Regions from separate parts of the Gracilibacillus sp. JCM 18860 genome, predicted to be linked through region 2. Evidence: riboswitches for the same ligand, from Rfam matches in the RefSeq annotation. Region 2 holds a riboswitch; each other region holds the start of a gene.
The links. Region 2 has a riboswitch for S-adenosylmethionine ahead of ACZ5R4_RS08040 (methionine ABC transporter ATP-binding protein). Riboswitches for the same ligand answer to the same signal wherever they lie in the genome.
Positions count from the first base shown of each region.

Region 1: another riboswitch for S-adenosylmethionine. It lies ahead of ACZ5R4_RS20635 (alpha-hydroxy-acid oxidizing protein); the one in region 2 lies ahead of ACZ5R4_RS08040 (methionine ABC transporter ATP-binding protein).
Region 3: another riboswitch for S-adenosylmethionine. It lies ahead of ACZ5R4_RS11095 (phosphoadenylyl-sulfate reductase); the one in region 2 lies ahead of ACZ5R4_RS08040 (methionine ABC transporter ATP-binding protein).
Region 4: another riboswitch for S-adenosylmethionine. It lies ahead of ACZ5R4_RS11805 (OsmC family protein); the one in region 2 lies ahead of ACZ5R4_RS08040 (methionine ABC transporter ATP-binding protein).

Region 1 covers NZ_AP043868.1:4,259,118-4,261,317, reverse strand. The annotation lists gene ACZ5R4_RS20635 (alpha-hydroxy-acid oxidizing protein) at 318-1,217, opposite strand; SAM riboswitch class I at 1,399-1,508, opposite strand; gene acsA (acetate--CoA ligase) at 1,527-2,200, opposite strand, start outside.
Region 2 covers NZ_AP043868.1:1,554,775-1,556,974, forward strand. The annotation lists gene ACZ5R4_RS08035 (PTS sugar transporter) at 1-461, opposite strand, end outside; SAM riboswitch class I at 667-774, shown strand; gene ACZ5R4_RS08040 (methionine ABC transporter ATP-binding protein) at 859-1,884, shown strand; gene ACZ5R4_RS08045 (ABC transporter permease subunit) at 1,877-2,200, shown strand, end outside.
Region 3 covers NZ_AP043868.1:2,208,576-2,210,775, reverse strand. The annotation lists gene ACZ5R4_RS11100 (assimilatory sulfite reductase (NADPH) flavoprotein subunit) at 1-450, opposite strand, end outside; gene ACZ5R4_RS11095 (phosphoadenylyl-sulfate reductase) at 555-1,289, opposite strand; SAM riboswitch class I at 1,371-1,488, opposite strand; gene ACZ5R4_RS11090 (aldo/keto reductase family protein) at 1,643-2,200, opposite strand, start outside.
Region 4 covers NZ_AP043868.1:2,333,307-2,335,506, reverse strand. The annotation lists gene ACZ5R4_RS11810 (sodium-dependent transporter) at 1-949, shown strand, start outside; gene ACZ5R4_RS11805 (OsmC family protein) at 969-1,409, opposite strand; SAM riboswitch class I at 1,496-1,602, opposite strand; gene ACZ5R4_RS11800 (hypothetical protein) at 1,631-1,819, shown strand; gene ACZ5R4_RS11795 (SLC45 family MFS transporter) at 2,020-2,200, shown strand, end outside.

The sequences.
Region 1 (2,200 bases), 1.6 Mb from region 2:
AATATGGAGCTAGTTGCAAAAATGTGAGCGTAACTCGCAAGAATATGGAGCTTGTTGCAAAAATGTGAGCGTCACTTGCAAGAATATGGAGCTTGTTGCAAAAAAGAGAGTGTGACTTGCAAGATTATGGAGATAGTTGCAAAAATGAGAGTGTGACTTGCAAAATAAGCAACTAACTTTACTCAATTGCAGGACAAATGTTATATGAAACTGGGACAATAAGAAAGAAAAAAATATGTATTTTGACTACGTTCAATCATAGTACCGTTCAGATTCTCATCTTCTCTATTCAGTTTTGTCCCAGATTCAGTTGCTTCCTAATATGATATCAATTGATCGATGACCTTTTTAACTCCACTTATTCCATCTGTACTCAGCCCATAAATATAAGCCTTCTGAATAGAAACTGCATCGGCGCCAGATGCCAAATAGTACTGTATATCCTCCTTGGAATAAACATCAGTTTCCACAATCAGATGAAATGCTTCTCCTACTATATCTCTCATTGCCCTCAACTTCAGCCCATTCGGCAAAATCACTCCACTAATACGGTATTTTAGGGCTTGTCGAATGTCTTGTTCTTGTACATCACCTTGGAGATACACAGGTAATGTCGTGAACTGTTGAAGGTAATTAATCTTCTCCCAATTGACTGACGAAGTATTATATTCAGAAAGAATTAACTGTTGAAAAGCTTCTTTATCTTTTCCATAAGCTTTTCGATGAAAAATAGGATCTACGACAAAATTCCCATTACCTTTTTCGCACGAATCCATACCATTAACCGAATTATTTGATAATGGGATAACAATGGCTTGATATCCTGCTAATTCTGCCCGTTGGACGAAGTGCTTTGTTAAATCAATGTCTTGTAATAGATTAGCGGAAAACCATAATGTATGTTCATTGGATACATCACTAATTTCCTCCACACTGTAGGATGAATTGATGCCTACTATAAAAGGGATATTTTTTTCAGCTGCTGCTTTTGCTGTCGCTAGTTCACCATCTTCATGGAAATAAGTTTGTGCTCCCACTGCACCTAATAGTATTGTAGGCAATTTATTGATCGTTTTCTTCGGATTATTGAATTTTATTTCTTCATTACCGTAAGTAGATTCCGTACTTCTATTTAAATATTCCAACACAGTTGGTGTCAATTTTTGTTTTGCCTCTTCCTCTAATAATTTGATCCAGTTCATTTTGGTTACTGTCATGTTGTCTCCTCCTATTGTAAATGGTTTTCCTTATCCTTAACCCAAAAGGGTACGCGACCGTCCGTTAGTCAAAGGGACGCTTCTTTGACGCTTTCGAATCCTAGAGGCGATGTCCTAAAGACGGCTTTTCTTTAAGAAAAAAACTCCCTCCTGTTCATCAAAACAAGAGAGAGTTATTTCCCTCTTATCTTCCAAACTTTTGACGTTTGCTGGATTTAGCACCTTGTAAACATTGAGTTTATAGGTTGCTGGGCTTCATTGGGCCATTCCCTCCACCGCTCTTAATAAGAGTATGTTGTATTATTTTTTTCATGTTTGTTGTTTTTGAATTTCTTGTGCTTTCAATTGTCTTCGCAAAATCTTTCCACTAATTTTCGTTTTTGGTAGCTCTTCTACTACTTCTATTTCGCGAGGAGCAGCATGTGCTGAAAGATTTTTGCGAACAAATAAGCGAATCTCATCGAGTAATTCCTCTGACTCTGTAAAGCCCTGACGTAAAGTAATAAATGCCTTGACTAATTCACCACGTAATTCGTCTGGCTTTCCAATAACCCCAGCCTCTTCAACAGCTGGATGCTCGATTAATTTACTTTCTACTTCAAATGGACCAATTCTTTCCCCTGCAGAATTTATCATGTCATCATTTCTACCTTGAAAAAAGACATAGCCTTCTTCATCCTGTAAGGCCAAATCCCCAGAAAGATACCAGCCTTCATATTGAAAATACGATTGAAATTTATCTTTATTTCCCCATATCTCCTTCATCAAGCCTGGCCAAGGAGTTTTTACTGCTAATTGTCCTACTTCACCACTATCCAGGATATTTCCTTCATCATCAAGAATACCAACTTCCATTCCTGGTAGTGGTCGCCCCATTGAACCTGGCTTAATCTTTTCAGATGGTAGATTTACAATTAAGTGACCACCCGTTTCTGTCATCCACCACGTATCATGAATTCGTACACCGAGATTTTCCCAAGCCC
Region 2 (2,200 bases):
CCAGAGGTTGCTATTACTCTAGCACCCAAGGTGGCAATAGTTGCCATAGAAGTACCACCAGTTCCTACTACTGGTACTTGTTTCTTAGCGGCAGCACGAATGACGTGTTGATTCGTATCATTTGGATCACCACTCATTACAATTAATCCATCTATTTGCTCTTCTTCTATTAAATCGGCAATTTTCTGATCCAATAATCGCGCTTCTTCATTTACGACACTAAGATTAGCTCTTTCACTTTGAGTAAATGTTCCACTTTCATCAAGTTGCCATAAAGACGCCTTTGTGTCTTGTTTTGCAGAGTCCATGCTTTCTTCAGCACCAACGAACTGGACAGCGTGAAGCTTCATTCCTGCACTGTTTGCTTGAACTCTAATTTCTTCTAGTAGCTTAGCTGGTTTTTTTCCACCAAGGTTATAGAGGTTCCCACCACTACTACCAATTATTGCGATATGTTTCATCTCTTAACCTCTTTTCATTTAATCTACCAATTGTCTATTATAGTCGAAAATTGTCTAATACGCTACTATAGTAGAGTAAAAGAGTAAAAATTATTCAAAGTACTAGAGTTGAATTTTCTGAAAAGTCCGATGATTACAACAATTAGTAGACTTATTGACTTCACTTATTTGTCATGCTATGATTACCTTTATAATAAAAGTAATACTCTTATCAAGAGAGGTGGAGGGACTGGCCCTATGAAACCCAGCAACCGTCAGATGATTCTGATAGGTGCTAATTCCATCAAAGCAAGTTCGCTTTGAAAGATAAGAGGACTAAGCGGAGCATACATCCTTTCTGTCCTCTTGTACAGAAAGGATTTTTTGTTTTTCTACCCCAGAGAAAGGAGTGGGCTGATTGATTAAGATTGAAAACTTATCAAAGCTATATCAGACAAATAAACAACAAGTGCAAGCTGTCAATAATGTTTCATTAAACATAGAAAAAGGAGAAATATTTGGTGTAATTGGCTATAGTGGTGCTGGAAAAAGTACCTTTATCCGATTGATTAATCGATTAGAGGAACCAACAAATGGTACTGTTTCAATACAAGAGCTTGATATAACGAATATGTCTCAAGCTCAGCTGCGGAAAAAACGTCAAAAGATCGGTATGATCTTCCAGCATTTTAACCTCCTTTGGTCTAGAACCGTATTTGATAATATTGCATTTCCACTAGAGATAGCAGGTGTACCAAAAGCCAAGAGATCTGAAAAGGTAACTGAATTAATTCATCTAGTAGGATTATCTGGAAAAGAAAATTCCTATCCTGCACAACTAAGTGGTGGTCAGAAACAAAGAGTTGGCATTGCCCGTGCACTTGCCAATGATCCAGAGGTATTGCTTTGTGATGAAGCTACTTCTGCATTAGATCCTGAAACAACCGATGATATTCTCGAATTACTTGTGTCCATTAATCAGAAACTAGGTCTTACTATTATTTTGATCACACACGAGATGCATGTCATTCAAAAAATATGTAATCGAGTCGCTGTTATGGAGAGTGGAGAAGTTGTCGAAACGGGAGACGTATTGGATGTTTTTGTTCGTCCGAAGTCAGCTACTACAAAGCGATTTGTTCAGCAATTAAATCCATTAGAGCATGAACAAGATAAATTGCAAAACTTCATAACCAATCATGACAATAGTGAAGTAATCAAGCTACACTTTATTGGTAATGATGCTAAAAGGGCCCTCATTACAGAAATCGTTAGAAAATTTGATGTAGAAATTAATATTCTACAAGGCTCTATTGCCCCAACTAGAGAAGGTGCCTATGGAACATTGTATATTGAATTAAACGGAGAGAAAGATATTCTATCCAAAACTATTCAATTTATTGAAACCTCTGGTGTGGAAGTTGAGGTGTTACGTCATGCTTAAAGAATTATTTCCAAATGTAAACATGGAGGATTTATGGACAGCAACAGAAGAAACCTTATACATGACACTCATCTCCGTAGCTGGAACTCTCATTCTCGGAATTATACTTGGGCTATTGCTGTTTTTAACAGATAGAGGAAACCTTTGGCAAAATCGCTTTATTAACTTTGTCACTGCAACGGTTGTCAATGTGTTTCGAGCCATACCATTTATTATCTTGATCCTACTCTTATTTCCTTTCACTGATTTTCTAATAGGTACGATTCGAGGATGGAAGGCTGCACTCCCTGCATTAATTATTGGAGCGGCTCCCTTT
Region 3 (2,200 bases), 650 kb from region 2:
GAGGACAGAGAATCTTACACTATCTAACTTAGGTGCTTTTCTTCCTAATAAAAACTCATGGAATTGTATCGCATTATCTGGTGGATCTCCTTCACCGTGTGTCGCGGTAACAATTAAGAGATCCTCCACTTCTTTTAATTTCTTTGCCTTAAAATCATCCATGCTTGAAATCACGGTTTTTCGATCCGATGCCTTTAATTGATCATTCAACTGTTCGGCAATTGTTTGACTGTTCCCTGTTTCTGATCCATATAAGATAGTAATGGTTCTTGTTGCTGTCTCGCTCGTTTTAGTCACTTGCTTCGTCGTTTCAGGTGGTGCTGCTGATTGAGATGCAGCAAGGTAGCCGGCAAGCCAATTTTTCTGTGCATCGTTTAAGGTTGGCAATAATTGATTTAAAATTTCTGTTTGTCGTTCATCAAATGGGCTGTTAACCACTTGTAAGGCCAATAAGATCACCTCTCCATTATATTATGTTATGGGAATATTATTTGATTTTCATTATTCCGATAGTTTTACTTAGTTATAGACATAAAAATTTAACCATCTATTTTCTATGGTGTCGTTGTAGTGTGTAAACCACATTCTGTTTTGTTAAAAGAACTCCACCTACCAGCACGCTCATCGTCTGAATTAGTGACAGGGGAGGTACAAGGTATACATCCAATGCTTGGAAAGTTCTGATCATGTAAAGCGTTGTATGGGAGGTTGTGTTTTTTGATGTAGTCCCAAACATCATCCCAGGTCCAATAGATAAGGGGACATATTTTAACAGATTGGAATCTTTCATCCTTGTTAACAAATTGAGTCTTCGCACGACTTAGGGATTGCTCTCTTCTAAGTCCGGATATCCAAGCAACAGCTCCGCTCAGAACCTCCTCTAATGGTTTTACTTTTCGAAGGTAGCAGCATTGATCAGGATTTCTCTTCCAAAGAGCGGATCCATGTTTTTCTGCTTGCTCCTCTACTGTTAATTCAGGTTGCTTCATCGTTATTTGTAAGGAAGGATATTTGTTTTTCACTTCATCAATCAGATCATAGGTTTCTTGAAAATGTAAGCCTGTGTCGAGAAAAACTAATGAAGCATCTGGCTTCACTCTAGCAATTAAGTCTATTAGGACCATACTTTCTGCCCCAAAGCTACAAGCATAAACGAGTGAGTCTCCATAGCTTTTGTAAGCCCAATTAATGATTTGCTCAGCCCCTTTTGTCGGGTCATCTTCACCAGGCGTGAACTCATTCCAAAAACTTTCTTCATAATGAGCATAGGTAATTGCTTGTTCTGACATATTTCTCCTCCTTTTAATCGTCTTTCTCATCAAAAAAACTTCTTATCTGTTCAGATAAGAAGTCTTGTAATCAATCTACACTTCTTATCTTTCGGGATACAACCTAAAGCTGTCCCGCAGGATTTGGCACAGTGTTCATTTGTAAGAACCTGTTGCCGAGGATTCACTGGGCCTGCCCCTCCACCTCTCTGGATAAGAATTCCTTTTATGAATATTTAATGTAATGATAAACCGAATAACAGGAAATGTCAACATGATTTTTTGTAAAAATTGTTAATATATATTTTTATATATATGCAAATAGTCCAATAGATGGGACGAAAATGGGCAGCTAGACCGCCCATTTTATCACCTTAACTGAGAATTTCCTCTGTTTTAGCTAATGTCTCTTGGGAAAGTGTGATGCCAGATGCCTTTGCATTTTCTTCGATTTGTTCTGGACGACTTGCTCCCACAAGTGCGCTCGCTACATTTTCTTGACGTAGGATCCACGCAATGGCTAATTGAGCAAGGGATAGGTTTTCATTTGCAGCAATGGCCTTCAATTTTTCTACTTTTTCTAGATTGTCTTCCGTTAGAATACGTGATAGATTCATATCCTTTTGAGCTGCCCGACTGTTTTCAGGAATTGCTTGTCCTTTTTTATATTTACCAGTTAGTACACCCTGTGCAAGTGGAGAGAAGACAACCTGTCCAATTCCATGCTTTTTACCTACAGGGATCACTTCTTTTTCGATGTAGCGTTGAAGCATACTGTAATTCGGTTGATTGACGACAATACGATCAAGCAATTTTTTGTCAGCTAGATGAATAGCTTCTGTCATTTGCTCTGCCGACCATTCACTAACACCGATATATAAAACTTTTCCCTGTCTAATTAAATCATCAAGCGCTCGTAATGTTTCCTCTAA
Region 4 (2,200 bases), 780 kb from region 2:
TGGCGCTGTCACCTCCTCGCCCGTCATTACGTTAACAGGGTTAGCGCTGTTTTTACTCATTAATGTTGCTGTCATTTCTTTTGGAATAAAGAATGGGATTGAAAAAGCGAATAAATATATGATGCCATTATTGTTTTTATTTTTTATTATCCTTGTCGTTCGTTCCCTCACTCTAGAAGGGGCTGCGGAAGGGATCTCTTTTATTCTAAATCCAGATTTTTCTAGCCTAACAGGAGAGGGAATTCTCTATGCGCTTGGTCAATCCTTTTTTGCTCTAGCAGTGGGTTTTTCTTGTATGGTTACCTATAGCTCTTATTTAGGAAAAGAAGTGAGTATCCCGGCATCTGCTTCCTCTGTTGTCGTGATGAATATTTTCGTCTCCTTATTAGCGGGATTAGCTATTTTCCCGGCAGTGTTTGCCTTTGGAATTGAGCCTACAGAAGGGCCGGGCTTATTGTTTATTATTTTGCCGACAGTATTTGCTCAAATTCCTTTCGGGGAAGTATTCTTCTGTCTATTCTTATTATTATTTTTATTTGCGACTTTAACGTCCTCCTTTAGTTTATTAGAAATTATCGTATCTGCCTTCACGGAAAATGGAAAAAGATCGAGAAAGAAAGTGACCTGGATTTCAGGACTTGTTATGTTCATTGCGGGTATTCCAGCAGCCCTGTCCTCCAGTATTCTAAAGGATTTCATGGTCTTTAATAAAACAGTATTTGATGCAACAGATTATTTAGTGAGTAATATTTTGCTACCACTCGGAAGCTTACTTATTGCGATGTTTATCATTCATCGAATGGATAAAGCGCTGGTGGAAGAGCAGTTTAAGATGTCTAACAACCTATCCAATGGCTGGTATCAAATCTGGAGAGTTGTCATGACTTGGATTGTACCGGTCACGATTCTCGTAGTGTATGTGAATTTGATCGGGATATGGAAGTTATAACCATCTCAAGGAGAGATGGTTATTTTTTTATGACAGTGGTAGAGGAAAGATTAACAAGGTTTTGAATCGTATCACCTACTGGACAATGCTCCTCTAAAAATGTGACAAATTCCTCTACTTTTTCTTTTGGAGCATCAGTATCAATGTAAAAGGTTGAGCTTATTTCCGAATATCCTGGGCGCACATCCCCCTTATCGAAAAATCCGTCCAGATCAATATCCCCTTCTAATTCAACACGGAAATTCTTTAGATCAATATCAAATTTTTCAGCATACGTACGTGCCACAATCGATTGGCAGGATCCTAATGCAGAAAGTAATAATTCTACTGGGTTCATTGCAGTATCAGTGCCACCAAGGGATGCAGGTTCGTCAACCATCACCTTATGTCCTCGGGATTCCGTTTCTACTAAAACCTTTTCCTTTAATGTTGCTGTTGCTTTAAATGTGTGAATAGCCATGCTTGTTTCCTCCTAAAGTAAGATGTGAAAAAGCCCTTCTCTAAAAAGGGGAGAAGGGCTGATTACCGATAGTATAATTGCTTTCCTTCTCATCTTTCGTATTAAAATACGTCTGAAGTTGGCACCATACTTTGAATAAAAGTTGGTTGCCGAGAGATCATAGGGTCAGTCCCTCCCCCTCTCTGGATGAGAAATATCCATATAGTTTCATAGACTATATCATGAAAAAAGAAAAACATCAACTTAGTGAAGAACAGGTTGTCGAAAAAATATATTTTGCTCATCTCGCTATGGAGAGGAGAGATAGTCAAGATAAAAAGATATATCTTGGCAATCTAGCTAGGAAGAGGAGCGTTCACCAAGATATATTGCAAACAGCCCCTCATATGCTAATCAAAATAGATTTATAGAAAAAAAGAGATATTCGGAACATTAATGCAATCGATTGCGCTATAAAATAATTTCAGATATAATATGAATTGCTCGATTAAAAAAGTAATAGTATTTAAATATCGTAACAAAAAACCATTTAGAACAAATGAAAGCTTATGTGCAATCGATTGCATTTTGAAAGCGGATAAATGAGAGGTTTAGGTTTAAGGAGGATATTATGTTAGCAGAAGAAATTAAGACAGAAGAAGAAAGCAATGTAAAACAACAATTACCGAATCTACCAATCAGTACGATATGGTTGATTAGTTTTGGTTTTTTAGGAGTACAAATGGCATTCTCCTTGCAAAGTGCCAACATGGGGCGAATTTTTCAAACGATTGGAGCAGATCCTACTAAAT